4 regions of the Stenotrophomonas sp. STEN021 genome follow, and region 3 is predicted to be linked to each of the others. Evidence: predicted binding sites of a transcription regulator. Region 3 holds the regulator's gene; each other region holds the start of a gene.
What was found. Region 3 encodes FliA, which starts transcription of late flagellar genes. Its sites were predicted from a motif close to TAAAGTTTNNCNNNCNNNGGCCGATAA; they were not measured.

Region 1 (7,081 bases), on a different contig from region 3:
CGGCGCGAGTTTTACCGACTGGAAACGCCGGTTGGCGATTCGCCTTACTGCTTGCTACCTGACCCCGACGGCGGTGAAGCCACGCGCTGGCGGGTACTGGATATCAGCGCCGGCGGCATCGCACTGTTGCTGCCACCCGATCAGAACCTGCTCAAGCTGCAGAGCCGCTACAGCTGCGTACTGGAGATCCCCGAAAGCCCCCCGATCTCGACCCCGCTGGTAGTCTGCAACCTGCGTCAGCAGAAGCAGCCTAACGGCACCGAGATGACCCGCATCGGACTGCGTTTCGACGACCTGCCGCGCGGCGCGGACAACAGCATCCAGCGCTATATCTTCCGCATCGACCGTTTGCGCAAGGCGCGTAGCAACGGCGATTGAGCTGGAGGTCGCGCAGGCTTTAGGCTTTGGCGATTGCCACTGGGCCGTCATTTCCGCACAAGCGAGCGAACGACGGCTCAACAGCAACAGCCGAAGCCAATACCCTGCGCCAAACCCACAGCCAAGGCGTGGCCCGCCGATATCACCAGCGTTGCCCCAGCGGGCATACCAACGCCGCCTGCGTTATCGAAATGACAAAAAAACGTCACCCTCAAACATGATGGTGCGCACATTTCGGACGCAACACCCACTTCTACCCGAGCCCTCCCCCTCCGGCCTCCTAAAGTCCCCCGCCGCAACGCCGATACCGATGCATCAGCCGCATCGCACCGGCAGCCCGCCAGGACCAGGATCCGCCATGAATGACTCCCGCAGCACGTCCGCCGATACCACCGGCGGTGAATACCTCAGCTTCACCCTCGGCAATGAGCACTACGGCGTGGACATCCTCAAGGTGCAGGAAATCCGCGGCTATGACGCCGTCACCCGCGTCCCGGATGCGCCGGACTACATCAAGGGCGTGATCAACCTGCGCGGCACCATCGTGCCGGTCATCGACCTGCGCCTGAAGCTGCGCCTGGATGAAGCGCGTTATGACGCCTTTACCGTGATGATCGTACTCAACGTCGAGGACCGCGTTGTCGGCATTGTCGTGGACAGCGTATCCGACGTGATCCCCCTCAATGCCGAGCAGATCCGCCCGACCCCGGAGTTCGGCGCCGCCGTCGATACCCGCTTCATTTCCGGCATTGGCACCCAGGACGATCGCATGCTGATCCTGCTGGACATCGAGACCCTGCTCGACACCGCCGACCTCGGCCAGCCCAGCACCGCAGAAGAAGCGGCCTGAGCCGACGTTTCGCAAAGCCGATCACAGTTTCGCGCATGCAATTCAAGCGCGGCTCCAGCGGGCCGATAGCCATTGCATGCCCGTCCTCCCCGACCGGCCCTCTATCCCTTCCCGGAGTTTCCGATGTACAAGCATGTACTTCCGCTGTTCGCCGCCACCGTGCTGGCAACCGTCGCGTTCGACGCAGTTGCAGATGCCGAGATGATCCCGCCGGAAACCGCGGCACGTTTTGCCGGCAAGGACGGCATGGTCTGTGGCAAGGTCGAAAAGGCCCGCTACGCTGAAGGCTCCGAAGGCCAGCCGACCTTCCTGCACATGGGCGGCATGTTCCCGCGCCACACCTTCTCGGCGCGTATCGCCGGCAGCAACCGCAGCAAGTTCGGCTTCCCGCTCGAGACCCTGGAAGGCAAGACCGTCTGCGTGATCGGCAAGATCCAGCGCGACGCATCGCGCGCCGAGATCGAAGTGGCCTCACCGGCCAACCTGAAGCTGGCAAACATCAAGTAATCCGCCTTTCGTCACGCCGGCATAGCCGGCGTGCCACCCCGCGCCTGTGACATGGCCGGGCCTGTTCCCGGAGATCGCGCAAGATGCAGTGGATCAACTCGCTGAAACTGAAGCCGAAGCTGATGCTTACTTTCGGCGTCGTGCTGTTCGTCATGCTGTTGCAGGGCATCGTCGCCTATCGCGGCCTGCACTCACTGAACAGCGCCACCACCGACCTCGCTGAAAAACGCACGCCCAGCCTCCGTACTACGGGTGAGTTGAGTGGCATGGTCAGCGAGTACCGCAACGCGTCCTACCAGAGCCTGATTCGGGCCAGCGATGACGTCAAAGCGGACGCAAAAGCACGCGCAACCGAACTGCGCATGCAGATCGATACCACCATTGCTGCGTACCCGAAGCTGATTGACAGCCCGGAACAGAAGAAACTCTTCGATACTTTTGTCGCCGACTGGGGCAAGACCGAAGCCTCATATGACGCGGTCAGCGAAATGCTGGCCCTGGACCTGCCGGATGACGCCATCGACACCTTCGTTGGCGAGACCCGCAACCTGCACCGCAAGGCCTATGCGGCCCTGCAGGCGCTGGCCGCGAACGACAATACCCGCGCCCAAGCGGCGGCCAAACAGGCCGCAGAAACCTATCGCGCCTCGGCCCTGCTGATCATCATCGCCGTACTGGTTGGCGGCGCTGCCGGCCTGGCACTGATCTGGCTGTTCGCCCGCTCGCTGGTCAACGCAATGCGTGGTGCCGTGGATGTGGCCAATGAAGTGGCGAGCGGCAAGCTGGACGGCACCATCGACGTGTCCCGCGCCGACGAAGTAGGCGACCTGTTGCGCGCCATGCAGCGCATGCAGCGCGACCTGCGCGATCGCATCGAACGCGAGCAGGTCATCGCCAACGAGAACCTGCGCATCCGTACCGCACTTGATTACTCGTCCACCGGCGTATTCCTGACCAACAACGAACTGGAGATCGTTTACGCCAACCGCGCCCTGCTCGACAAGCTCACCGAGCATCATGAGCAGATCGCCGGCGCGCTCAGCCAGTTCGACGCCAGCAAGCCGCTGGTCGGCCAGCCGGTGACTGCGCTTGAGTACCGCGGTGAAGTGGACGGCAAGGTACTGGAAGCGCTGGACAAGAACGGCGTTTTCAAGCGTGAAATGCGCTTTGGCGACGCCGAGTTTGCACAGACCATCTCGGTGATCCGCGACGACAACAACGTTCCCGTGGGTCACGTCGTGGAGTGGCGCGACCGCAGCACCGAGGCACAGGTCGAGAAGGAAGTGGCACGCATCATCGAGGCAGCCGCCGCTGGTGACCTGAGCGGCCGCATCGGCACGGCCGACAAGGATGGCTTCTTCCTGCAGCTGGCCAGCCAGATCAATGGCCTGCTCGACGCCAATGCCAGCAGCCTGGAACAGATCTCCGCATTGCTGTCGGCACTGTCGCGCGGCGACCTGACAGTACGCATGCATGGCGACTACCAGGGCGTGTTCGCCACCATGCGTGACGATGCCAACGCCACCGCCGAGCAATTGACCGGCATTGTTGGACGCATCAAGCAATCCTCGGTTTCGATCAACTCGGCCGCTACCGAAATTGCCGCAGGCAACAACGACCTGTCGCGCCGTACCGAACAGCAGGCTGCCAACCTGGAAGAAACCGCTGCTTCGATGGAGGAACTTACCTCCACCGTGCGCCAGAACGCGGAATCGGCACGCCAAGCTAACCAACTTGCCATCGGTGCCGCCTCGGTGGCATCGCAGGGTGGCGATGTGGTCAGCCAGGTGGTGACCACCATGACCCAGATCGAGCAGTCCTCGCGCAAGATCGCCGAGATCATCTCGGTGATCGACGGCATCGCCTTCCAGACCAATATCCTGGCCTTGAACGCAGCGGTGGAAGCCGCTCGTGCTGGCGAGCAGGGCCGCGGCTTTGCCGTGGTTGCCTCGGAAGTGCGTACGCTGGCACAGCGTTCGGCAGGTGCAGCCAAGGAGATCAAGGGCTTGATCGACGACTCCGTGGGCAAGGTGGCCGATGGTTCGGCTCTGGTCCGCAAGGCCGGCACCACCATGGGCGAGATTGTCGCCTCGGTACAGCGCGTGACCGACATCATGGCCGAGATCTCCGCTGCCTCGCAGGAGCAGAGCGCCGGCATTGAACAGGTCAACCAGACCATCGTGCAGATGGACGAAACCACGCAGCAGAACGCCGCATTGGTGGAAGAAGCCACCGCGTCTGCCCGTTCGATGGAAGAGCAGGCCGCGCATCTGGCCAACGTGGTCTCTGTGTTCCAGCTGGAGGAGGGTGTCATCGAGACCGCCACCTCGAAAGCCTCGCGTGAGCCAGCGCCCCGCCCTGCAAGCCCGGCGCCGGCACCCGCACCGCGCCGCCGCACCGCCGCCCGGGCCGCGGTAGCCGAACTGGCCGATTCGGACTGGCAGGAGTTCTAAGCGACACCATCAACGACCTGGGCTGCAAGCCGTCCAGCGCAGTCGTTGAGCAACCTGGAATCCGATGCCAGCCCCCTGGCATCGGATTTTTTTTTGCCTTTGTGGGAGCTGCGTAGGCCGCGAGGCAGGGACGCCATCAGATGGCATGCATGGCGAAAGCTCAAGTATCACCAGCTTCGCAACCGACACAGCTCCCACAACACCAACAAACCGCATTCCCCATCTCACCGCAGGCAAGTGAACAGCTTCACGCCCCTTGTCACACGGCCCTGTCAAACCACTCAACTCATGCGCCCTGCGGCCGATAACCCGGTAACCCCTCACGCAGTGCTGATACCGCAAGGTTGATGGCAGATTCGATGAATATCTCCTCGCTCTGGAATACCTACATTTCCAATATCTCGGTCAGGCGCAAGCTGAACCTGCTGACGGTGCTGATCGTGATTGGCGTCATCGCGCTATCGGTTATCGCAGCCCGCATGCAGTACCTGGACCTGTACGAAACCCGCAAGCAAGCGCTGCGCGCCCAGGTGGAAATGAGCTACGGCGTTCTGGATCACTATGCCAAGGAAGCCGAGGCCGGCGCGATGCCACTGGATGACGCCCAGAAGTACGCGATGGCCGCCCTAGAGAAGATGCGCTCCGATGGCGATGTCAACTACTTCAACATCTACAACAGCAACTACGTGATGTTGATGCACCCATTCCGCGCGGACCTGGTAGGCAAGGACATGCAGGATTTCCGTGACCAGGACGGGATACGCCTGTACTACGAGCAGGTTGAAGCCGCGCGCAAGGGCGGCGGTTACGTTGCCTATAGTTGGGCCAAGCCGGGTAAAGACGGGGTGGTCGGCAAGCTTGCCTATGCTGGAATGTACAAGCCATGGAACTGGGTGATCTCCAGCGGCGTGTACATGGACGATCTGCAGGCACAGGCCCTGAAGTTCACCGCCATCATGACCGTGACCGGTGGCGTGCTGGTGCTGCTGGTGGTGGCGTTGAGCTGGATCATCGGCAATCGCATCGTGCTGCCGCTACGCAATGCCACCGCCGTGGCCACCGCCATCGCAAACGGCCGCATGGACAACCGCTTTGCAGCGCCAAGCAAGGACGAAACCGGCCAGCTGCTCAGCAGCATGGCGCATATGCAGGAGCAGCTGCGCGCTGTGATTGCCGCGCAGGCCGAAATGGCGCGCCAGCACGAGGCTGGCATGATCGGCTATCGCATCGACGCCAGCCACTTCCCGGGTGCCTATGGCGTGATGGTGGAAGAGACCAACGTGTTGGTGAGCAGCCATATCGACGTCAAGATGCAGGTGATCGCCCTGGCACAGCGTTACGCCGTTGGCGACCTCAGCCAGGACATGCCGTTGTTGCCGGGTGACAAGCGGGTCATCACCGAGACCATGGCTGCGATCAAGAACAACCTGGCCGCCATCAACAGTGAAATCAAACGACTCGGCAGCGCGGCAGCCGCCGGTGATTTCAGCCAACGTGGCGATGAGGAACGCTTCGAACACGACTTCCACGCGATGGTGCGCTCCTTGAACACCATGATGCAGGTCAGCGACGCCAATCTGGGCGAAGTATCGCGCCTGCTGCAGGCGCTTGCCGACGGTGACCTCACCGTCACCCTTAGCGGGGACGCCCAGGGGGTATTCGCGCGCATGCGCGAAGATGCCAACAGTACCGTCACCCAGCTGGCCGGCATTGTCTCAGGCATCCAGCAGTCCGCAGACAGCATCAATCTTGCTGCTGGCGAAATCGCCACGGGCAATGCCGACCTCTCGCGCCGCACCGAAATGCAGGCTGCCAATCTTGAAGAGACGGCCGCGTCAATGGAGGAACTGACCTCCACCGTCCGCCAGAATGCCGAATCGGCCCGCCAGGCCAACCAGTTCGCCATTGGTGCCGCCACGGTAGCGTCGCGTGGCGGCCAGGTGGTGGAGGAAGTCGTCACCACCATGGGCCAGATCCAGCAGTCCTCGCGTCGTATTGCCGACATCATCAGCGTGATCGATGGTATCGCCTTCCAGACCAACATCCTGGCCCTGAACGCAGCAGTTGAAGCTGCACGCGCAGGAGAACAAGGCCGCGGCTTTGCGGTGGTTGCCGCTGAGGTACGTACGCTTGCACAGCGTTCGGCCGGTGCCGCCAAGGAAATCAAATCACTTATCGAGGACTCGGTCGGGCGCGTGGACGAAGGCTCGCAACTGGTGCAGCAGGCGGGCAGCACGATGGGCGAAATCGTTACTGCGGTACAGCGCGTCACCGATATCATGGCCGAGATCTCAGCCGCTTCGCAGGAACAGTCTGCCGGCATCGAACAGGTCAACCAGACTGTCATGCAGATGGACGAAACCACTCAGCAGAACGCCGCGCTGGTGGAAGAAGCCACCGCTGCAGCCCGCGCAATGGAAGAGCAGGCCAATCTGCTCGACCAGGCGGTCGCCGTGTTCCAGCTGAGCGCCCAGCCAGCTGCGGCCCAACAGCCGCAGGTGCTGGCACTGGCCAGCTGAGCGAACCGTCCCCATGATCGATCTGCACAGCAACCAGCGTGACTTCGAGTTCAACGACCGCGACTTCCGCCGCGTCTGCGAACTGATCCATGCACGGGCGGGCATTGCCTTGGCACCCGCAAAGCGCGACATGGTCTACGGCCGTCTGTCGCGGCGGCTGCGCACCCTGGGCCTGCACTCGTTCAAAGACTACCTGGACCAGCTGGAACAGCATGGCGGCGAGGAGTGGCAGGCCTTCACCAATGCCCTGACCACCAATCTCACCTCGTTCTTCCGCGAACCGCACCATTTCGACAAGCTGCGTGAGGAGCTGCAGATACGCGCCGTGCGCGCGCCACTGAAGCTATGGTCATGTGCGGCCTCCACCGGCGAAG
Region 2 (7,081 bases), on a different contig from region 3:
GAAGCGCTGGAAGCCGCCGACAAACTGGCCGGCGAAGGCATCAGTGCCGAAGTGATCGACGTGGCCACGCTGCGCCCGCTGGATTTCGCCACCATCGCCGAATCAGTGGCCAAGACCGGCCGCTGCGTGATCGTGCAGGAAGCACCGAAGACCGCTGGCTTTGGCGCCGAAATCGCCGCGCGCCTGGCCGAAGAGTCGATCTACGACCTGCTGGCACCGGTCGAGCGCGTTGCCGGTTATGACACCCACATCCCGCTGTTCCGCCTGGAGATGAAGTACCTGCCCAGCGTGGAACGGATCGTGACCGCCGCCAAGCGTGCGGTCGCGGTGGGCTGACATGCTGGCACGCTTGATTGGCAGCTACCGCAGCCAATACCGCAACCCCCTGCAGTTCCGTACCGGGCAGATCGTCGAGCTTGGCGTACGCGACGAGGAATGGCCGGCCTTCGCCTGGGTGAAAACCAGCGAAGGCAGCGCCGGCTGGGCGCCGGTGGCCTGGCTGCAGGTATTGGACAATGGCCGTGCCGAAGCGCTGCGCGACTACAGCGCACGCGAGCTGGACGTTGATCGCGGGGAGCAGGTAAGGCTGCATCACGAACATGGTGGCTGGTGGTGGTCCGAGCGCGCCGATGGCGCGCAGGGCTGGCTGCCGGCACGCGAACTCGAATTGCTGGAAGAGAAACTCACATGAGCCAGACCAAGAATTTCAACCTGCCCGACCTGGGCGAAGGCCTGCCGGACGCGACCATCGTTGAGTGGTTCGTCAAGGAAGGCGACGTGATCAAGCTCGACGAGCCACTGGTGGCAATGGAAACCGCCAAGGCCGTGGTGGAAGTGCCCTCGCCCTACTCCGGCAAGGTGCTGAAGCTGGCCGGCGGCGCTGGCGACATTGTTGTGACCGGCCACGTGCTGGCGAGTTTCGAGCTCGACCCCAACCTGCCGCAGCGTGCCGAAGGCCAGGATACCGGCCATCACCACGGCGCACCGGCCGAAGCCACGCCTGCGCCGGTTGCCGCGCCGGCACCGGTTGCTGCCGCTGCCGCCGAGCGTGCCGATGAAGGCACCGTGGTCGGCGCGATGGTCAGCTCCAATGCCGTGCACACCGAGCAGGCCGTGGCCGTCGGTGGTGTCAAGGCAGTGCCGGCCGTGCGTGCGATGGCCCGCAAGCTCGGCGTCGATCTGGCCCGCGTACGCGCCACCGGCGCCGAAGGCGCGGTGACGATGAATGATGTGAAGCAGGCGGCGGCAAACCCGTCTGCCCTGCTCCCCTCTTCCACTGGAACAGTGGCAGTTGCATCGAGCTCCACTGCAGCTGCCGTACCCTCACCCCAACCCCTCTCCCAGGGGGAGAGGGGCTCAAGCGCTCGCACCCCGCTGTCCGCCGCTGGCAAGCCGATGCGTACCGCCCCTCCGGGCGTGGTCGCCAAGGGCCAACCGGAACCGCTCAAGGGCGTGCGCCGCAACATGGCACGGGTGATGGCCGACGCACACAGCAAGGTCGTGCCGACCACGCTCAGCGATGACGCCGACATCCATGCCTGGGCGCCGGGCAACGACATGACCTCGCGCCTGGTCCGCGCCATCGTCAGCGCCTGCCAGGCCGTGCCGGCAATGAATGCCTGGTTCGACGGTGACAACCTCACCCGTACCCTGCACGCCCAGGTCGACATCGGCATCGCCGTGGACACCGACGACGGCCTGTTCGTACCAGCCCTGCGCAATGCCGACATGCTCGATGCCCGTGGCGTGCGCGAGGGCATCAACCGTCTGCGCCAGCAGGTGGAAGACCGCTCGATCGCACCGTCGGAGCTGAGCGGCTACACCATCAGCCTGTCCAACTTCGGCATGTTCGCCGGCCGCTACGCCACCCCGGTGGTCGTACCGCCGTGTGTGGCCATCGTTGCCGCCGGCCGTGCCCGCTTCCAGGTCACCCCGGTGATGGGCGGCATTGAAACGCACAAGGTCATCCCGTTGTCGGTCACCTTCGATCACCGCGCCTGCACCGGCGGCGAAGCGGCGCGCTTCCTGCGCGTGCTGATCGACGATCTGGCCAAGATTCACTGATAGTTTTTTGCTGGCGTTATTTGAGGCCCGCAGCGATGCGGGCCTTTTTTTGGCTTGGCGGTTGCTCGGGGGTGCTTGTTGGAAGCTTCCCCTCACCCCAACCCCTCTCCCGCCTGCGGGAGAGGGATTGGGGTGAGGGCAGTTCTTGATCTTTCGCCCGATCCAAACAAAAAGCATCACCCACCTGTAACGCCAAGCCACAACTCCAGCGCTACGATTGGCCAACTCAACCCCACAACCAAAACCGCCATGGGCACCTGGACCTGCAGCAACTGCAAGGAAGCCAACGAAGACAACTTCGACCAGTGCTGGAAGTGCGGCACCCACGCAGACGGCGCACCGCCGCCACGCGACTACCTGCCCGATGACAGGCGCAGCTGGACCCAACCTCCACGCCTGATCGACTGCCCGCGCTGCCCCGGCATGCGCATGGAGTTCATCGGCCGCAAGCGCTTCCATGAAGGGTCGCAGGCCATGCCCTTCCTGCTCGGCGATATCGGCGAGCTGTTCGTCAACCGCGAGGAATTCGACCTGCATGCCTGCCCGGGCTGCGGCAAGGTGGAACTATTCCTGTCCAACCGCGTGCGCTGAGCACGGCAACCACAGGCGGGCCCATGCGCTTGCAACGCTGTCTGATCCTGCTGTTCGTGGCGATGTACCTGCTGATGCTGCTTGGCGGTGCCGCGCTCAAGCCCGGCTATTCAGCGCTATCGCAATACATCAGCGAACTCGGCGCAACCGGCAGCGCGCATGCACGGCTGATCAGTTTGTTCGGCTTCATTCCGGTCGGCGTGCTGGCGGCGCTGCTGCTGTTCGCCTTCGCACGCACGGTGCCGGTGACCGGCGTCAGTCGATTCGGCTATTGGCTGCTGATGTTTGAACCCGTGGCGTGGATAGGTTCAGCCCTGGCGCCCTGCGATCTCAGCTGTCCGATCACCGGCAGTCTGTCGCAATCACTGCATACCCTGCTCGGCCTGTTCACCTATCTTGGCACCACGCTAGCGCTGGTGCTGCTTGCCACTGCTCCCGGCATCCGCCCGCTTACCCGCATGCTGTGGATCGCGCTGGCAGCGGTATGGCTGCTGCTGTTCATAGCGATGGGGTTGGAACAACTGCAGCCTTGGCGCGGGCTGCTGCAGCGCTTGGCCGAATGGGGTGTGTATGGTGTCCTGTGCATCACCGCCTGGCGGTTGAGCGCACCGGCAGCAGCCGGCCCCAGCGCAATAACGCGAGCCCCTGGCTAGCCGGTGTACGCTGCGGTTCTCTGTCACCGGAGCATCCGCATGAGCCACCGCAGCCGTCTGGCCGGTTTCATCATTGATTGCCAGGGCACCGACAGCGATGCTGCCGCCGCGTTCTGGGCACCTGCACTCGGCCTGAGAGCAGAGTCCGGCTACACCGAGGACGATGGTGCGCAATACGCCGAACTATTGGGCGCGCCGGCCGCACTGCACGTGGAAGTGCAGCGCGTGGACCACACCTCCCGTGTACATCTGGATATCGAGGCCGACGATATCGATGCCGAGGCTGACCGGCTTGAAGCATTGGGTGCGCGCCGTATCGGCAAGATCAAACGCTGGTGGGTGATGGAAGCGCCTACTGGCCATCGCTTCTGCATCGTGCAGATGAAACATCCGGAACTCGGCGCAATACCCAACATCTGGAAATAGCGCGGAATTTTCACGACAACGGGCATTGCGATGTGCTGGAATGCCGCCCCAACTTCAAAGAGTCAACAGCATGAGTTTGATCACCGGAATGATCGTGGGCGCACTGGGCGGCCTGGCCCTGGTCAACATCCTCGCACTGATGGCAAAGAACAGCGGCAGGCCGCATGACCTCACCACCTTCAGCTCCGATGAGAACGTGCTGGCCAAGGTTGATGCCTGGGCAAGCCAGCAGGGCTATCGCCTGGTCCGCGACATCGATGGCACCCGCGTCTATCGCAAGGGCAACAACATCCTGACCTCGCCGATGTATCTGGAAGTCACCCGCGATGGGAACAGATACACCGTCAAAAGCTACACCCAGATCAACGGTTTCATCCTCCGCGGCGACATGGCGCTGACCGGCGACACCTTCATCGCCAAGCTGCCACGATCAATGGCCAAGAAGGCGCAGAACCTGCTGTTCGCGTCCTTGAACGTACCCGGCCTGCCCTGAGCACGGAACAGCGCATTCGCCGCCTGCAACGCGCAACCCGGGGATAATGTGCGCTCTCCGCCCACCGGAACCGCAGCAATGCCCCCTTCTGTTTCACTACAAAACGCACGCGTGCTGGTTGCAGGCGGCAGCCGCGGCATCGGCCTGGCCATCGCCCAGGCCTTTGCCCGCGACGGCGCGAAAGTCAGCATCTGCGCGCGTGGTGCAGCGGCGTTGCAACAGGCTGCCGAACAGCTGCTGGGCGACGGTGCAGCTGCCGCGCACACGCAGCAATGTGATCTCGCCGATCCGATGCAGATTCAAGCCTGGATCGATGCCGCTGCAACTACGCTGGGTGGCGTCGACATCCTCGTCAACAATGCCTCCGGCTATGGCAACGGCAATGACGATGCGAGCTGGCAAGCTGGTTTCGATATCGACCTGATGGCCGCGGTGCGCGCCAACCGCGCTGCCCTGCCGCATCTGCGCCTGAGTGCGATGCCGGCCATCCTCAACATCAGCTCGATCAACGCCTCGGTGCCGACGCCACGCGCAGCGGCCTACTCCGCCGCCAAGGCCGCCTTGAATTACTACACCACCAGCCTGGCGACCGAGCTGGCGCGTGAGCGCATCCGGGTCAACGCGTTGGCACCGGGCTCGATCGAATTCCCCGGCGGACTATGGGAGCAGCGCCGCAGCAGCGCACCCGAACTGTACGAACAGATCCGCAGCAAGATCCCGTTTGGTGGCTTCGGCAATGTCGAGGATGTGGCCAACACCGCGGTATTCCTGTGCTCGCCCGCAGCGCGCTGGATCACCGGCCAGGTGCTGGCAGTGGATGGCGGGCAGTCACTGCCGGCCTGACAGCGTTGTGGAGCCTGCTGTTTGTAGGAGCGGGGGGGGGGGGGGGGGGGGGGGGGGGGGGGGGGGGGGGGGGGGGGGGGGGGGGGGGGGGGGGGGGGGGGGGGGGCCGGCGCCGGGCCCGCGCCGCCGCGCCCCCGCGCCCCGCCCCCCCCCCCCCCCCCCCCCCCCCCCCCCCCCCCCCCCCCCGCTCCTACAACAACGCCACTCAACCGGTTCACACCAACTCCGCCGACCCAACCACCCGCACGCCCGGCTGCGGATCCAATACCGCCTCCACCAAGGCGTCGGCAATCCGCGTGGCCGGATTGATACGCCATGCGCGCGGCAATACCGGCGCCAGCGCGCCCAGCACCACGCTGGCCAGATGCTCGCCGGTGCGACGTTCGGCACGCTCGCCGCCGATCAATCCCGGACGAACCAGCGTCAACGAAGCAAACCCCAGCGCGCGCAGATCCTGCTCCAGCTCGCCCTTGACCCGGCTATAGAACACCAGCGAACGCGGATTGGCACCGGCCGCCGAGTTCAAGGCAAACACCTCGCAGCCATTGGCACGCACTGCGCGTGCAATCACCAGCGGATAGCCATGGTCGATCAGCCGGAAGGCCTCACGCGAGCCGGCCTGTTTCATCGTCGAGCCCAGCGCGCAGATCACCGCATCCACCTGCCAGCCCTGCGCCACCGTCGCCAGCGCGGCAAAATCCAGCACCGGATTGAGCAGCTTGGGGTCGGTCCGCGCCAGCGCGCGCCGGGTCGGTGCGATCACGCCGCTGCAGCGTGGCTCGGCCAACAACCGCTGCAGTACCTGCGCCCCGACCAGACCGGTCGCGCCAGCCAGCAATACCCGCATGATGTGCTCCTGTGATCGGCTGCCATTCAAGCCCGCTGCTACCTTGCCGATAATGGGGCTTGGACACCACCTCCGGTTGCGCACGGGCGCAGCCACAACCCGCCCGGACCCCTGCGCAATGGCCGACAGCCCCGACGACTCCTCCACCTCCCGCAGCAGCGGGCTGGGCCGCATCCTGTCCCGGCGGTCCGCGCCGCAGGCGGCTGCGGCAGTCGAGGTGGTAGCCAGCGGGGGCGGCGGCATGGCGATGCTGCAGCGCTTGTTCATCGGCGCCAACGCACCCGAATCAGTATTGGCCGCCTTCGCCCAGGGCATGTGCACCCTGCCCGGTGAACTCGGTGACATGGGCCAACGCTTGCACAGCGCGCATGCCGAGCAGGACTGGGAGCGCTACGGCCGCCTGCTGCGGCAATTGATCGACAAGTACATCCGTACCGTCGAACTGGAAGCCTCCCACACCCGCAACAGCCAGGCCGAGCAGCTGCGCGACATGCTGCGCGACACCCTCGGCGCGGTGCTGGCCAGCCTGATGCAGCAGTCGCCTGAGCTCGAACAGCAGGCACAGCGCATGGGCGAGGAGCTGCGCAGCTGGCGCAGCGGCCAGCCCTTGCAGCCGGTGGCCATCCATCTGCGCGAACTCTGCCACCAGGTCGGCGTGCGCAGCAGCAGTCTGCAGGAACAACGCGACCTGCTGCTCAACCTGTTCGACATGCTGCTGGAGAACATCTCCGAGCTGCTCGATGGTGACAGCTGGCTGCAAGGCCAGATCCGTTCGATCCGGCAGCTGTTGGCCGGGCCGCTGGACGCCAACTCGCTGGAGCAGACCCGCAACGACCTGCGCGAAGTGATCTATCGACAGGGGCTGCTGCGCGAGGGCATCGACCAGTCCAAGCAGGCGATGAAGGACCTGATGGTCGACTTCGTGCAGCAGGTGGACGGCATGGTCACCGAAACCGGCGAATACCATGATCGCATCGCCAGCTACGCCGTTGCGGTGCGCCAGACCCGCAGCATTTCCGACCTTACCCAGTTGCTGCAGGACGTGCTGCAGGACACCGCACGGGTACAGCAACAGGCCGCGCGTGCGCGCGACCATCTGGCCAATGCGCGGGCCGAGGCCAAGGCCGCCGAGCAACGCGTGCAGCAGCTGGAACGGGAGCTGGA
Region 3 (7,081 bases):
AGGAAGGTGTGGAGATCGTGGCTGCTGCGCACTACGACGAAACCGCAGTGAAGCAGGCGCTGGAAGCCAGCCGCCCGGCACCGCCGGCAGCGGCCAAGCCGCGCAGCGCCGCCGAAGCCATCATGGCCGCAATGACCCGCCGCAAGGCACCGGAGCCGGAACCGGTTACCGCCACCACCTCGGCGGTCGCCGCGCTGGCACGCTCGGCGGTTGGCGCCACTGGCCGTTCCATAGACAACAGCATCGAGCTTGCACCGGGCAGCCGCTTCGCCGGCCTGCTCAAGTCCGCCGAGGTTGAACCGGTGGCGGCGCGCGCGCCTGCGCCTCGGACCTTCTTCGCCACCCAGCCAGCCAGCGCCGATGAGCTGCCGGTAGTGCCGGCTTTCCGTCCCGTCGGCAGTGCGGCGGCCATCGCCCCCCTGGCCGCTGCACCGGCTGTTGCCCAGCAAGCCAGCTTTGCCGATGCCATTGCTGCCGTCACCATCGCGCCGCCGGCGCCGGCGGAGCGCGCACGTTTTGCCATCGACCCGCCGCTGGCTGAGACGGAGCCGACCCAGCCGCAGGCAGCCATTGCCGCGACCATCCCCGCAATTCCCGCTGCGCCGGTGCTCACCGTCGCCGCTACGACACCTGCAATCGAGCCGGCCGCGCCGATCGCTGCCGCGATCGCTCCGTTCGCGGCCCCGCAGCCGGTTGAAGGTCCGGTCGTCGCCGCCATCGAAACCGCCACACCGACAACTGTCGCCAGCAGCGCAGCGGTCAGCCCGGTCATCACCAGTCCAGCAGTCATCGCCCGCGATGACGAGCAGCTCAGCCAGCTGCGTCAGGAAGTGGCCGGCATGCGCCATCTGATCGAGCGCGAGATGAACCGCTTCACCGATGAGCGCCTGCGCGGCAGCGCCGTACGCGCCAATGCCTTGGACCTGATGGACGAGTACGGCTTCGACGCCGGCCTGGCCCGCGATGTCGCCACCCAGATTCCGGCCGATATCGACCCCAGCCGCGCCCGTGGACTGATGCTGGGGCTGATCTCCAAAAAACTGCCGATCGCCCCGGTCGATCCGATGGAGACCGGTGGCGTGATCGCCCTGGTCGGCCCCACCGGCGCTGGCAAGACCACCACCATCGCCAAGCTGGCCTCGCGCTTCGCCGAAGCCCACGCCGCCCGCGACGTGGCCCTGGTCACCACCGACACCCAGCGCATTGGCGCGCGTGAGCAGCTGTACGGCTTCGGCCGCCAGCTCGGCATCGCCGTGCACGAGGCCAATAGCAGCACCGACCTGAACCAGCTGCTGCAGAAGCTGGCCGACTACAAGCTGGTGCTGATCGACACCGCCGGTCTGGGCCAGCGCGACCGCGCTCTCACTGCCCAGCTGCAGTGGCTGCGGGCAGCCGGTCAGATCCGCACCCTGCTGGTGCTGCCCGCCAACACGGCCTTCCAGGACATGGACGAAGTGGTCCGTCGCTTCAGCGCCGCCAACCCGCAGGGCGTGGTGCTGACCAAGCTGGACGAGACCGGCCGCTTCGGCTCGGCGCTGTCGGTAGCGGTCGATCACCGCCTGCCGATCACCTGGGTGACCGACGGCCAGGACGTTCCGGAAGACCTTTATCGGGCCTCTGCCGCAAATCTCGTACTTCGCCTTGAAGATTTGCGCCGCGCGGCCGATATGCCCTGCAACACGGAGTTGAACGATGCAGTCGCGTGAGTACGCCAAGCTGACCAACACCTTCCCCCTGTCGGCTACCCGGCACGAACCGGCTGGTCCGGTACGCACCATCGCGGTGACTGGCGGCAAGGGCGGTGTAGGTAAAACCAATGTCTCGGCCAACCTGGCCGTGGCACTGGCAGGCATGGGCAAACGTACCCTGCTGCTGGATGCCGACCTGGGCCTGGCCAACATCGATGTGGTGCTCGGCCTGCAGCCCAAGCACACCCTGGCCGACCTGGTCGCCGGGCGCGCCACGCTGGACGAAGTGATCATGGAAGGCCCGAACGGTGTGCTGGTGGTGCCGGCCGCCTCGGGCCGTCGGCACATGGCCGAGTTGCAGCCGGCCGAGCATGTCGGCTTGGTCAACGTTTTCTCCGAGCTCGAACGCGAGCTCGACGTGATGATCATCGATACCGCCGCTGGCATCACCGACAGCGTGCTGACCTTCTGCCAGGCCGCCCAGGACACCGTGGTGGTGGTCTGCGACGAACCCGCCTCGATCACCGACGCCTATGCATTGATCAAGGTGCTCTCGCGCGAGCGCGGCGTGGACCGTATCCAGGTCGTCGCCAACATGGTCCGCGACCCAAACGAAGGCCGCGCCCTGTATGAAAAGCTGGTACGGGTCTGCGAGAAGTTCCTGATCGACGTTTCACTGAACTACCTGGGCTGCGTGCCGCAGGACGACTGGTTGCGCCTGTCGGTGCAGCGTCAGCAGCCGGTGGTCAAGCTCTATCCTTCCGCGCCGGCTTCGCTGGCCATCAACGAAATCGCCCGTCGCACCGCGCGCTGGCAAGCCCCAACCGCCCCGCGCGGCGGCGTTGAATTCTTCCTGGAACGCATCATCCAGCAGAAGGTGAAGGCATGAACAATGCAGCCGCCCAATACCGTGAAGTCCAGCGCAGCGCGGCCAATGACTGCATCGCCCGCCACGCCGACCTGGTACGCCGCATCGCCCATCATCTGGCTGCGCGCCTGCCGGCCAGCGTCGAGGTCGATGACCTGATCCAGGCCGGCATGATGGGCCTGATCGAGGCCTCGCGCAGCTATGACGCCGAACAGGGCGCCTCGTTCGAAACCTATGCATCGATCCGCATCCGCGGTTCGATGATCGACGAGATCCGCCGCGGCGACTGGGTGCCGCGTTCGGTGCACCGCCGCGCCCGCGACGCCGCCGCCACCATCCGCAGGCTTGAGCAGAGCAGCGGCCGTGCGGCCAGCGCCAGCGAAGTGGCCGAGGCGATGGACCTGCCACTGCCTGAGTACATGCGTCTGGTCGAAGACGCATCGCGCGGCCAGGTGCTGAGCCTGGAGTCGCGCATCGAAGACCAGGGCGAGCTGGACACCCCGACCACCGGCGGCCCCAACCCGCAACAAGTGCTGGAACGCAGCCAGTTCGGCGCCGAGCTGGGCAAGGCCATCGCCCAATTGCCCGAGCGCGAGCAGCTGGTGCTGTCGCTGTATTACGAGCAGGAATTGAACCTGAAGGAAATTGGCGCGGTATTGGGCGTAAGCGAATCCCGCGTCTGTCAGATCCACGGCCAGGCCACGCTGCGTCTGCGTGGCCGACTGAAGATTTTCGAGGCGGCCGACGCCGGGCTCGAAGAACCATGAAGAGGAAAGTCTTTTGAACAAGAACATGCGCATCCTGATCGTTGACGACTTCTCGACGATGCGCCGCATCGTCAAGAACCTGCTCGGCGATCTGGGCTTCACCAATACCGCCGAAGCCGAGGACGGGCATGCCGCGCTGTCGATGCTGCAGACGCAGTCGTTCGATTTCGTCGTCACCGATTGGAACATGCCGGTGATGACCGGCATCGAGCTGCTCAAGGCAATCCGCAACGATGCCAAGCTCAAGACCCTGCCGGTGCTGATGGTTACCGCCGAAGCCAAGCGCGAACAGATCATCGAGGCTGCACAGAGCGGCGTGAACGGCTACATCATCAAGCCGTTCACTGCGCAGACGCTGGAAGAGAAACTCGGCAAGATTTTCGAACGCCTGGCAGCGAGCGCCTGATGAACCAGCTCGGCGAAGCATTGAGCGACAAATCGGCCCTGGTGCAGCGCCTGCAGGACGCACTGGCAGCACTGGAAAGCGGCGATGAAGCCGGTTGGCGCCGGGAAATCGATGCGCTGGCGGCATTGCGTGCGCAGCCAATGATGTCCGGGCTGGGCCGTCTTGCACGCGAACTGGGCCAGGCACTGGGCGAGCTGCCCAGCGTTCCCAGCGAAGCCGGCGAGCTGGATGATGCCTGCGCGCGCTTGGACCACGTGGTGCAGATGACCGAGCAGGCCACCCATCGCACCCTGGATCTGGCCGAAGAATGCCGCGCACTGACCGAGCGCCTGCGTGCGGACGGGCTCAATGCCGAACAGGGCGAGATCCTCGAACGCATCCGCCACAACCTCACCGAAGTCGCCCTGACCCAGAGCTACCAGGACCTCACCGGGCAGATCATCCGCCGCGTGGTTGGCATCGTCCGCCGCGTGCATGAAGGGTTTGGTGCGCTTGGTCTGCCGCCGCCGGAAGAAGATGCACGCAACCAGGGCCTGGCTGGCCCGGCCGTCAATGGCCTGGACCGCCACGCCGTGTCCCAGGTGGACGCAGACGACCTGCTCTCGGACCTGGGGCTGTAAATCATGAGTGCTTTTGCCGACGACATCGCCGCCGACTTCATCCTTGAAGCGCAGGAGATCCTGGATCGCCTCGGCGAGCAGCTGGTGACGCTGGAACAGGCACCGCATGACAGTGAGCAGCTCAACGCCGTATTCCGCGGTTTCCACACCCTCAAAGGCGGCGCCGGTTTTCTGGCGATCCACCCGATGGTGGAACTGTGCCATGCGGCCGAAGAAACCCTGGGCATGGCCCGCGCCGGCAAAGCCGAACTGCTGGCGCACCATTTCGACGCCGCCCAGCAATCGCTGGACTGGCTGCAGGCCATGCTTGATGCCGTGTCTTCGGGTACTGAACCGGAGCACGCACCTGCTGCGCTGATCGCCCAGTTCGACGTTGGCGCCGCACCTGTGGTTGCCGTCGCACAACCGGCCGCTGCATCTGCAGGTGACAGCGACCTGATCAGCGAAGACGAATTCGAAGCCCTGCTCAACGAACTTCACGGCAGCGGCACACCCGGTGCCCAGCCGATGGCTGCGACGAAGGCCGACGATGACCTGATCGACGAAGACGAATTCGAAGCCCTGCTCGACAAGTTGCATGGCGGCGCTGCGCCCGGCGCTGTCGCTGTGCAGGCCATTGCTGCCGCTACGCCCAAGCCCAAGCCGGCAGCACCCGCGGCCGCCCCCCGCCCCGCCACCAGCGCAGCCAAGCCGGCCGCGGCAAAAGCCACCGAGCCCGAGCACACCGTGCGCGTGGACACCAAGCGGCTGGACGCCATCGTCAACCTGATCGGCGAACTTGTGTTGGCACGCAACCGGCTCAAGACCCTGCGCACGCGCCTGAAGGATGAAGAACTGGACCGCGCAGTCTCCACCCTGGACATCGCCACCGCACGCCTGCAGTCGGCGGTGATGCGGACCCGCATGCAACCGGTCGGCAAGGTGTTCTCGCGTTTCCCCAAGGTCGCACGCGACGTTGCCCGCTCACTGCAGAAGGAAGTCGATCTGGAGCTGATCGGCGCCGATACCGAACTGGACCGCAATCTGGTCGAAGCACTGGCCGATCCGCTGGTGCATCTGGTCCGCAACGCCATCGACCATGGCGTTGAGTCACCCGAACTGCGCGAAGCACAGGGCAAACCACGGATGGGCCGGGTCCGCCTGTCTGCCCAACAGGAAGGTGACTACGTCAGCATCGAAGTGCAGGACGACGGTGCTGGCATCGACCCTGAGCGACTGCGCGCCAAGGCCCGCGACAAGGGCCTGCTCGACCCGGAAGCCGCTGCCCGCCTGACCAGCGAAGAGTGCCTGCACCTGGTGTTCCTGCCCGGTTTTTCGACCAAGCAGGAAGTCACCGACATCTCCGGCCGTGGCGTCGGCATGGACGTGGTGCAGTCGCGCATCCGCGAGCTCAGCGGCCAGATCCAGATCCAGTCCGAGCTTGGCCGCGGCAGCCGCTTCCTGATCCGCGTGCCGTTGACGCTGGCGATCCTGCCCACCCTGCTGGTACAGGCTGGCGAAGACGTCTACGCCCTGCCCTTGGCACGGGTGATGGAAGTGCTGCATGCACCGGCCACCTCGCTGGGCTGGTTTGACGGCCGCGCTGTGCTGGACCGCAAGAGTCATACCCTGGCCCTGCTAGACCTGCGTCAATGGCTGGGCGTCACCCCGGCACCGTCCACGCTATTGACCATAGTCGTGCTGCAGATGGGCGAAGCCCGTTTCGGCCTGGTGGTCGATCAGGTGCGCGGCCGCGAGGAAGTGGTGATCAAGCCGCTGCCACGTGCCCTGCGCGGCTTGAACGGCTATGCCGGCGCCACCTTGATTGGTGACGGCCGCATGGCGCTGATCCTGGATGTGGATGGGTTGCGTGGAGTCCAGGGGTGAGCCATCTCGTGATTGCGCCAGCACCGTTCGCGTCCCGCTAGTCCTCTCTCCCGCACACGGGAGAGGGACTGAAGAAAGCAGCTGCACCGCTCATTGATTCAAGACCGCTACAACGAGGCCGATATACGCACCATGGACCGACTCAGCATCATTGGACTCTTCCTCGCCCTCGCCTCCCTGGTGGGTGGCAGCATTCTCAAAGGCGCCGGCCTGTCCTCGCTGTGGTCACCTGCTGCCTTCGTCATCGTGATCGTCGGCACCTTGGCGGCAATCCTGTTGCATACCTCGCCAGCGGTCTTCAAACACGCTTTCAAGATTGTGCGCTGGGTGATCCGCCCGCCGGCCAGTGACCGCCGCGCGCTGGTCCAGCAGATCGTCGACTGGAGCAACATCGCCCGCCGTCAGGGCCTGCTCGGTCTGGAGCCGCAGGTCGAGCTACAGGACGATCCGTTCATCCGCAAAGGCCTGCAACTGGTGGTCGACGGCGTCGAGCCGGACACCATCCGCCACATGATGGAAATCGAACTGGGCAGCCAGGAACAGCAGGATCTGGCTGCGACCAAGGTATTTGAAGGCATGGGCATCTACGCCCCCACCCTGGGCATCATCGGCGCCGTGCTCGGCCTGATCGCAGTGATGAAGAACCTGGCCGACCCCAGCAAGCTCGGCCACGGCATCGCCGCTGCGTTCACCGCCACCATCTATGGCATCGCCTCGGCCAACCTGCTGTTCCTGCCGGTGTCGGCCAAGCTCAAGGGTGTGATCGCCAGCAGCTGCCGCGAGCGCGAAATGATCATCGAAGGCCTGATCGCCATTGCCCAGGGCGAGAACCCGCGCAATATCGAAAACAGCCTGGCCGGCTTCGT
Region 4 (7,081 bases), on a different contig from region 3:
ACGACCCATTGCATCGGCTCCTTGGCAGAAGTCATCAGCCTAGCCTGATTGTGCGTATGCCAGAATGCTTTTGGATACACCGCCGTGGCGGTCTGGGCTGTTATTGGGAGTTGCGGATGAAGAAGCTGCTGATCGTTGCGTTGGTAACATTATTGGCTGCCTGCAGCCAGGGCCTGAGCGGCACCTGGGCCGATGGCATGGGAATGGTCAGCTACACCTTTGCGTCTGATGGCAAGGTCACGGTTGAGATGCTGGGCAAGGCGCAGCAGACCCGTTACACCCGTGACGGCAACACACTGAAGGTTGCGGTGCCTGGCACCGAAGCGGAGTCGGTGGACTTCATCGTCAACGAGGATGGCTCGCTGCAAGGGCCGATGGGCGTGCGCCTGCACAAACAAAAGAGATGACGCCGTAGCCGCAAATTGTACGGCGCCGATCCTGGCAGCCCATGCGGGTGCGGGCTGCCAAACGCGAACGTCAGGGGTATGCCATCCGAACGCGGCCGCTGATGCCTTCTGCATCAACAGGTGTTGCGGGGCGTTGCTGGAACGCGCTCAAGACAGCTGCAGCAATCCTTCAATTTCTTGCGCGGCTTTACCGACTTGAACGCTCAGTGCCGCTTTCATGTCTGCGGGCAATACCGAGCGCGGGACCATGATGCTGATCGATGCCAGCACATTGCCGCCACGGCCACGCAACGGGTAGGCCACCGCCGAGACGCCGGGCTGATAAAACGATTCGCTGATGGCGTGGCCGCGTGCACTGTCGTTGCCCAGCAGCTCAATCAGTTCCCGCGGTGTCTTTGGCCCCTGTTCGGAGGTGAGCGTAAATGCCGCTTCCGGGTACAGGGAGCTCAACTCCTGCTCCGGTATTGCCATCAGCAGCACGCGGCCTGTTGCGGTGCAATGGGCGGGTAGACGGGTGCCGACACTGACCCCCGTAGGCAGCTCGCCGACCGCGCTGGCACGGGCTACATACACGACGTCGCGGCCATCGAGTACGCACAGTTGGGCCGAGTAGCTGGTGGTGTCTCGTAGCCGCTGGATGATGGGTTGCCCGATCTGCACTATGTGCATCGCTGATAGATAATCAAAACCCAGTCGCAGAACGCTGATGCCAAGCCTGTAGCCGCCGCTGGCGTGGTTACGATCCAGAAAACGCATCTGTTCCAGCGTCTGTATGGTGCGATAGGCCGATGCTTTGGGCATGCCTGTGCGTTGGCAGACCTGGGTGAAGCTCAGTTCGCCACGTTGCCGTCCGAACAACAGCAACATGTTCAGGCCCTTCTCCAGTGCCGGCACCATGTAGCGATTGGATTCTTTTGCAGGTGTAGATTGGGCTGTGGACATATCCATCCTCCCTTTAGTTGAAGACAGGCCGCCATTGGCGGGCAGGCACTGCCCGCTGACGAAATCCGAAAGGGCTGACAGGTGGTGCATCACAATCGTATCGATGGCGATGGGATAGTGCGGACGCTGCAAGGAGCGCTGTTTTCGTACGTAGCGTGGCATTCGGCAGGAGCTTGTTCGCTTGCCTGGTGCAGGGGGAGCCTCGGCGCGATTGCAATGGGGCAGTAAACGCCGGAGCGCAATACATGCGCCATTGACCTCGATACGTCCGATTTACCTATCGGCCGCCTTGATCGTGCGGGGGTATTCATCAGGTGTCTTTGGTTGAGTGTCGTAGTTTCCCGGTTCATGGCGTCTTCGCGCCCGCTGACGGCGGGGGTTTTATGGTTGAAACTAACTATGTTTCCCGGGTTGATGATTAAACATAACAGCGTCAAGGATGCTGGCAATAAGGAAAGCTGCCATTCGCATGTGCTGTTATTCACAGATTTGACGCTCAACGCGAATTCTTTGTTGATTGGAGTGGCGGGCTTTGGCTCCGCATGTCCGCTGAATGTAAAGTTTGTTCAACTGGTGAAACCCGGGTGCTCTTTTTGATTGTCGATGCTTGCTTGATGCCATGGTCGACTGGGTATTGGCCGCACCTGGATGAGTGGCGTGCGGAGCCCCACTGTGGATAGGGATGTTGTGGTTTTATTGGTGTTCTGTATTTCTGTTTTGCTGCGTTGGGGTGCTGGGTATGCCTTCGGACTTTTCCTGAAATCCACGGGCGCCGAGTAAGTTGAAATTGGCAGGATGGTGGTGCCGCACTCATTCAAGCTGCGGATCGCGAGTTGTCCGGAGTGTGGCTTGGGCTAAAGAAGTGTCGGCGCTGGCCGATACTCCGGGCAGCTTTCCGTGCGGACCATTTTGTATTTGCCATGGTGATTATTTCGGCAGTGATTGCAGCAGTGGTTGCCGGAGGCGTGGTTTGGCTCTGGCAGCGACGCAATGGCGATGCGGCACCTTCGCAACGGGGGCTGCGTGTGCCACCGTCGGTGGGTGCGGCGGTAGCCGAGGATGCTGCGGTCGTCGTCAGCGTTGACGATCTGCAGCGGCGCTTTCTGCTCAGCGCGCTGGGCGCCGCCGATACGCCGACCGATGCGCTGCGCGTACAGCGTGCGGTGGTGGACGACGTGGTTGCGGCACTGAGCCGCGCGGACATGTCCTCGCGCTACACGCCGCGGCGACCGAATCTGCTGCCGCAGTTGATCCAAAGCGTGAATGACAGTGCCGCGTCGTCGCGTTCCATCGCCCGCATCATCGGCAGCGATGCGGTGCTCGCGGCAACCTTGCTGCGTATCGCCAACAGCCCGTTGTACCGGCTGCAGCGGCAGGATGTGCAGAGCATCGAGCGGGCGGTGACGCTGATTGGCAACGATGGCATCCGTCAGATCATTTCCGCCGCGTTGGTGCAGCCGGTCATGGAGTCGGCCAGCGGCATTGATGCCGAATTTGCGCGCTTGCTTTGGGAATACACCTTGCGGGTATCGTTGGCTGCTGCCGACCATGCGCGCAGCGTGGAGCGCGAGGATGGCTTCGCTGCGCAGCTGGCTGGTCTGCTGCTGGGCCTGAGCGCGGCCATGGCAATGCAGGCCGCCGCCGATGTGCTGGCGCGGCCGCCGCTGCGGGCACGCGAGCCGGGCACCTTGCTGGAAGTGTTGGAGCGCTGCAGCGCGCCGACCGCGGTGCGGATTGCCGGGCATTGGAAGTTGTCGGCGCCGATCGTGCAGGCACTCAAGCAGGTGGAGACGCCTGTCGCCACGGGTTTGGGGCGCTCGTTGCAGATCGGGCAGGTGGCCGCCAGCGCCGCGATGCTGCATGCGCAGGGCCTGATCAGCGAGGCCGAGGCCAATGCGGCGCTTGCCAGCCAGATGCCCGAACACGTGGCGGCATGGTTGTGGAAACGGATGACGCAGACGGACGGCACATTGCAGTGAGGCATGCAGCGTCGGGCCGCGGCGCGTACCGGGTCTGCATTCGGATATGTTCGGGAACATCGCCCCGCAGTGTCGTCTGCTCAGGCTAGAGCTGTGACTCCAGCGGCAACCAACTGATCACCTGGGTGCTGGCGCGCTGCATCAGCCCGGTGTCCGGTTCGGTACGCAGACTGATCGGCGGTGTGCTCGCGCGGTCCAGCCAGCGTAGCTCGTGATCCTTGTTGAGATATATCCAGTAACTCAACTCCGCACTGGACAGGCGCAGGTATTCCTCGCGCAGGCGTGCGGCCAGTACCGGGTCATCGAACAGCGCGCCCATTTCAGTGTTGAGGTAGGCCGAGCGCGGGTCGAGGTTGAACGAACCGACGAAGCCACGGCGGTCATCCACCACGAAGGCTTTGGTGTGCAGGCTGGCACCGCTGCTGCCGAAGGTGGATGCCTTCTCTACGTGTCCACGGGCTTTGAGTTCGTACAGCTGCACGCCACCGGCCAGCAGCGGACGCCGGTAATGCATATAGCCGCTATGCACGGCGGGTACGTCGTTGGCGGCCAGCGAATTGGTGATGATGCCGACCTGCACACCGTTGTGCACCTGCTGGATCAAGCCTTTGGTGCCGACTGCGCCGGGCACGAAGTAGGGCGAGATCAGCAGTGATTTGTGCTTGGCGCTGCCCAATACGTCGACCAGCTGGCTGACCAGCCATTGGCTGCTGTCGCCGCCGCTGGGCTTGCGCGGAGGATCGGAGCGGATCCTCACGCCGTCGGTCCAATGCAGGTCAAGTTGCTTGCTGAGGTAGGCATCGGTGAAATGCACTCGCACCCGCTGCAGGTAGGGTTCGGCCTCCTTCTGGCGCGCGTCCAGTTCGGCCTGGCTGATGAAGTTGGCCATCTGCTGGTCGGTACTTTGATGCAGGGCGGCGATCGGGACCACCGCATCGCTGTTCCAGAATTCGTCGAAGATGCTGCTGGCATCGCTGGCGACCGGGCCGGCCAGCAGCAGATCAAGATCACGGAAGTTCACATCCGGGCGGGCGTCGAAGTACTCGGCGCCGATATTGCGGCCACCAACGATGGCCACGCGGCCGTCGGCGATCCATGCCTTGTTGTGCATGCGGTGGTTGATGCTGAAGACACGCTGCACCATCTCGACCAATCGCCACAGTCCGTCGCGGTTGCGGAACGGGTTGTAGAGGCGGATCTCGATGTTGGGGTGCTGGTCCAGCGCCAGCATCTGCGGGTCCAGGCCGGCGGCGTTCATGTCATCCAGCAGCAAGCGTACGCGCACGCCGCGTTCGGCGGCCTGGTAAACGTCATGGGCCAGCAGGTGGCCGAGCAGATCGTCGTGCCACATGTAGTACTGCAGGTCCAGGCTGCGTCCGGCCTGGCGGGTGATGATGGCGCGCGCGGCGTAGGCCTCCAGTCCGTCGGACAGGTAGACCGCGCCGCTTTTGCCCGGGTGGTCGGCCAGCAAGGGTTGCAGTTGGCGGTCGATCAGGGTCTGCTGCGCCTGTAGTGGCAGAGCCTGCGAAGGTGTGCCGACGGCCTTCGGGGTGAGGTGGTCACCCAGCAGCAGGCCGCTGCCGATCAGCAGCAGCACAACGGCCAGCAGATAGGCCAGGAACCGCAGCAGGCGTTTGGGGCGATGCTTGTTTTCCATGCGCGCATCCTAACGGTGTTGGTGACCTGGCGGCAGTTTGTCCTGATTCCATGACGTTCCGGGGGTGCGGGGAGCGCCCCCGGTGGGCGAGAATCGGGGTTTGCGTTTGCCGCGAGCCCTGTAATGACCGAACGTTCTTCCTCCTTCCGAGCGCCCAGTCTGGTGCTGCAGATTGTCATCGGCCTGATCGCAGGCATCGTGCTGGCGATGCTCTGGCCTGCCGGCGCGGCCGCCGTGGGCCTGCTCGGCACGGTATTCATTTCCGCGTTGAAGGCGGTGGCGCCCATCCTCGTGCTGGTACTGGTCACGGCCTCCATCGCCAATCATCAGCAGGGGCAGAAGACCCATATCCGGATGATCCTGGTGCTGTACCTGATCGGCACCCTGGCTGCGGCCATGGTCGGGGTGGCAGCCAGCTTCCTGTTTCCCAGCACGTTGACACTGAAGGCTGCCGAGGCTGGCATGAGCGCGCCTGGCGGTATTGGCGAAGTGCTCAAGACCTTGCTGATGCAGATCGTCGACAACCCGGTGCACGCGCTGCTCAACGCGAACTACATCGGCTTGCTGGCATGGGCGGTGGGCCTGGGCCTGGCGCTGCGCCATGCCAGCCAGACCACCCGCAGCCTGGTCAGTGATTTCTCCGATGCTGTTACCTGGGTGGTGCGCTTGGTGATCAAGCTGGCGCCGTTGGGCGTGTTCGGTATCGTTGCCTCGCTGTTGGCCGAGTCTGGTCTGGGGGCACTGAAGGACTACCTGCACCTGCTGGCGGTGCTGATTGGCGCGATGCTGTTCATGGCCTTCGTCGGCAATCCGCTGATCGTGGCCGTGGTGACTCGCCGCAACCCTTATCCGCTGGTCCTGCGCTGCCTGCGCGAGAGTGGCATCACAGCGTTCTTCACCCGTTCCTCGGCGGCAAACATCCCGGTCAACATGGAACTGTGCCGCAAGCTCGGCCTGCATGAGGACACCTATTCGGTGGCGGTGCCGCTGGGTGCGACCATCAACATGGCCGGTGCGGCGATCACCATCTCGGTGCTGACCCTGGCGGCGGTAAATACCCTGGGTTATGCGGTGGACCTGCCAACCGCGCTGCTGCTCAGCGTGGTTGCCGCGGTTGGTGCCTGCGGTGCCTCCGGTGTGCCAGGTGGTTCGCTGTTGCTGATTCCGCTGGCCTGCGGCCTGTTCGGCATTCCCAACGAGATCGCCATGCAGGTGGTCGGTGTCGGCTTCATTGTCGGCGTGGTGCAGGACTCGGCTGAAACCGCCTTGAACTCATCCACCGATGTGGTGTTTGTCGCGGCGGCCGAACAAGCGCGCGGACGCGCCTGATGGCCATGGCCGCGCGCATCACGCCAGCGGTACGCATCGGTGCGTCGATAGCGATTGCGACTGGGCTGTATGGCATTTCGTTTGGTGCGCTGGCGGTGGCATCGGGTTTCAGCGTGGCGCAGACCGCCGCGCTGAGCCTGTTGATGTTCACCGGTGGCTCGCAGTTCGCCTTCATCGGGGTGATCGGTGCAGGCGGTGCGGGTGCGGCGGCGTTTGGCGCGGCCACGTTGCTGGGCATCCGCAACGCGGTATATGGCGCGCAGATCAACCGCATGCTGCGCCCGCGCGGTTGGATGAGACCGCTGGCGGCGCAGGTCACCATCGACGAGTCGGCGGCCACTGCGGCCAGCCAGCGTGATCCGCAGGAGCAGCGGCGCGGCTTTTGGGTTGCCGGGCTGGGCGTTTATTTGTGCTGGAACCTGTTCACCCTGCTGGGTGCCGTACTTGGTGATGCGCTGGGCGATCCGCGCCAATGGGGCCTGGATGGTGCTGCTGTTGCCGCCTTCCTTGGCTTGCTGTGGCCGCGTCTGCGCTCACGTGAACCGGTGGCAATAGCCGTGGTCTGCGCCTTGGTGACGGTGCTGGCGCTGCCATGGGTGCCGCCGGGTGTGCCGATTCTTCTGGCCGCAGCGGTCGCTGCTGTCTGGGGTTGGTTTGGGCATGGCCCGGCAGATGAGGGGTTGGAGCCTGATGTTGTGCCGAAGGTCGAGCAGGAGTCGCTGCGATGACGCTGTGGGCGTGGATCGTACTGGGCTGCGTTGCCGCTT

Region 1: the regulator FliA is predicted to act here: its motif matches at 660-686, upstream of ACVOL0_RS09855 (chemotaxis protein CheW).
Region 2: the regulator FliA is predicted to act here: its motif matches at 5,944-5,970, upstream of ACVOL0_RS00525 (GGDEF domain-containing protein).
Region 4: the regulator FliA is predicted to act here: its motif matches at 2,205-2,231, upstream of ACVOL0_RS10260 (HDOD domain-containing protein).

The regions. Positions count from the first base shown of each region.
Region 1 covers NZ_JBRREH010000036.1:27,449-34,529, reverse strand. Annotated here, with positions in the region: gene ACVOL0_RS09860 (flagellar brake protein) at 1-378, shown strand, start outside; gene ACVOL0_RS09855 (chemotaxis protein CheW) at 737-1,228, shown strand; gene ACVOL0_RS09850 (hypothetical protein) at 1,352-1,735, shown strand; gene ACVOL0_RS09845 (methyl-accepting chemotaxis protein) at 1,819-4,188, shown strand; gene ACVOL0_RS09840 (methyl-accepting chemotaxis protein) at 4,548-6,707, shown strand; gene ACVOL0_RS09835 (CheR family methyltransferase) at 6,721-7,081, shown strand, end outside.
Region 2 covers NZ_JBRREH010000001.1:105,331-112,411, reverse strand. Annotated here, with positions in the region: gene ACVOL0_RS00570 (alpha-ketoacid dehydrogenase subunit beta) at 1-336, shown strand, start outside; gene ACVOL0_RS00565 (SH3 domain-containing protein) at 338-691, shown strand; gene ACVOL0_RS00560 (dihydrolipoamide acetyltransferase family protein) at 688-2,064, shown strand; gene ACVOL0_RS00555 (hypothetical protein) at 2,314-2,655, shown strand; gene ACVOL0_RS00550 (DUF998 domain-containing protein) at 2,679-3,308, shown strand; gene ACVOL0_RS00545 (VOC family protein) at 3,348-3,734, shown strand; gene ACVOL0_RS00540 (hypothetical protein) at 3,805-4,227, shown strand; gene ACVOL0_RS00535 (SDR family NAD(P)-dependent oxidoreductase) at 4,306-5,070, shown strand; gene ACVOL0_RS00530 (NAD-dependent epimerase/dehydratase family protein) at 5,285-5,917, opposite strand; gene ACVOL0_RS00525 (GGDEF domain-containing protein) at 6,036-7,081, shown strand, end outside.
Region 3 covers NZ_JBRREH010000027.1:2,839-9,919, reverse strand. Annotated here, with positions in the region: gene flhF (flagellar biosynthesis GTPase FlhF) at 1-1,706, shown strand, start outside; gene ACVOL0_RS07850 (MinD/ParA family ATP-binding protein) at 1,693-2,577, shown strand; gene ACVOL0_RS07845 (RNA polymerase sigma factor FliA) at 2,574-3,323, shown strand; gene cheY (chemotaxis response regulator CheY) at 3,337-3,729, shown strand; gene ACVOL0_RS07835 (protein phosphatase CheZ) at 3,729-4,349, shown strand; gene ACVOL0_RS07830 (chemotaxis protein CheA) at 4,353-6,215, shown strand; gene ACVOL0_RS07825 (flagellar motor protein) at 6,348-7,081, shown strand, end outside.
Region 4 covers NZ_JBRREH010000039.1:384-7,464, reverse strand. Annotated here, with positions in the region: gene ACVOL0_RS10275 (carboxylesterase family protein) at 1-9, opposite strand, end outside; gene ACVOL0_RS10270 (hypothetical protein) at 117-407, shown strand; gene ACVOL0_RS10265 (IclR family transcriptional regulator) at 555-1,481, opposite strand; gene ACVOL0_RS10260 (HDOD domain-containing protein) at 2,270-3,328, shown strand; gene ACVOL0_RS10255 (phospholipase D family protein) at 3,414-4,985, opposite strand; gene sstT (serine/threonine transporter SstT) at 5,109-6,314, shown strand; gene ACVOL0_RS10245 (AzlC family ABC transporter permease) at 6,314-7,042, shown strand; gene ACVOL0_RS10240 (AzlD domain-containing protein) at 7,039-7,081, shown strand, end outside.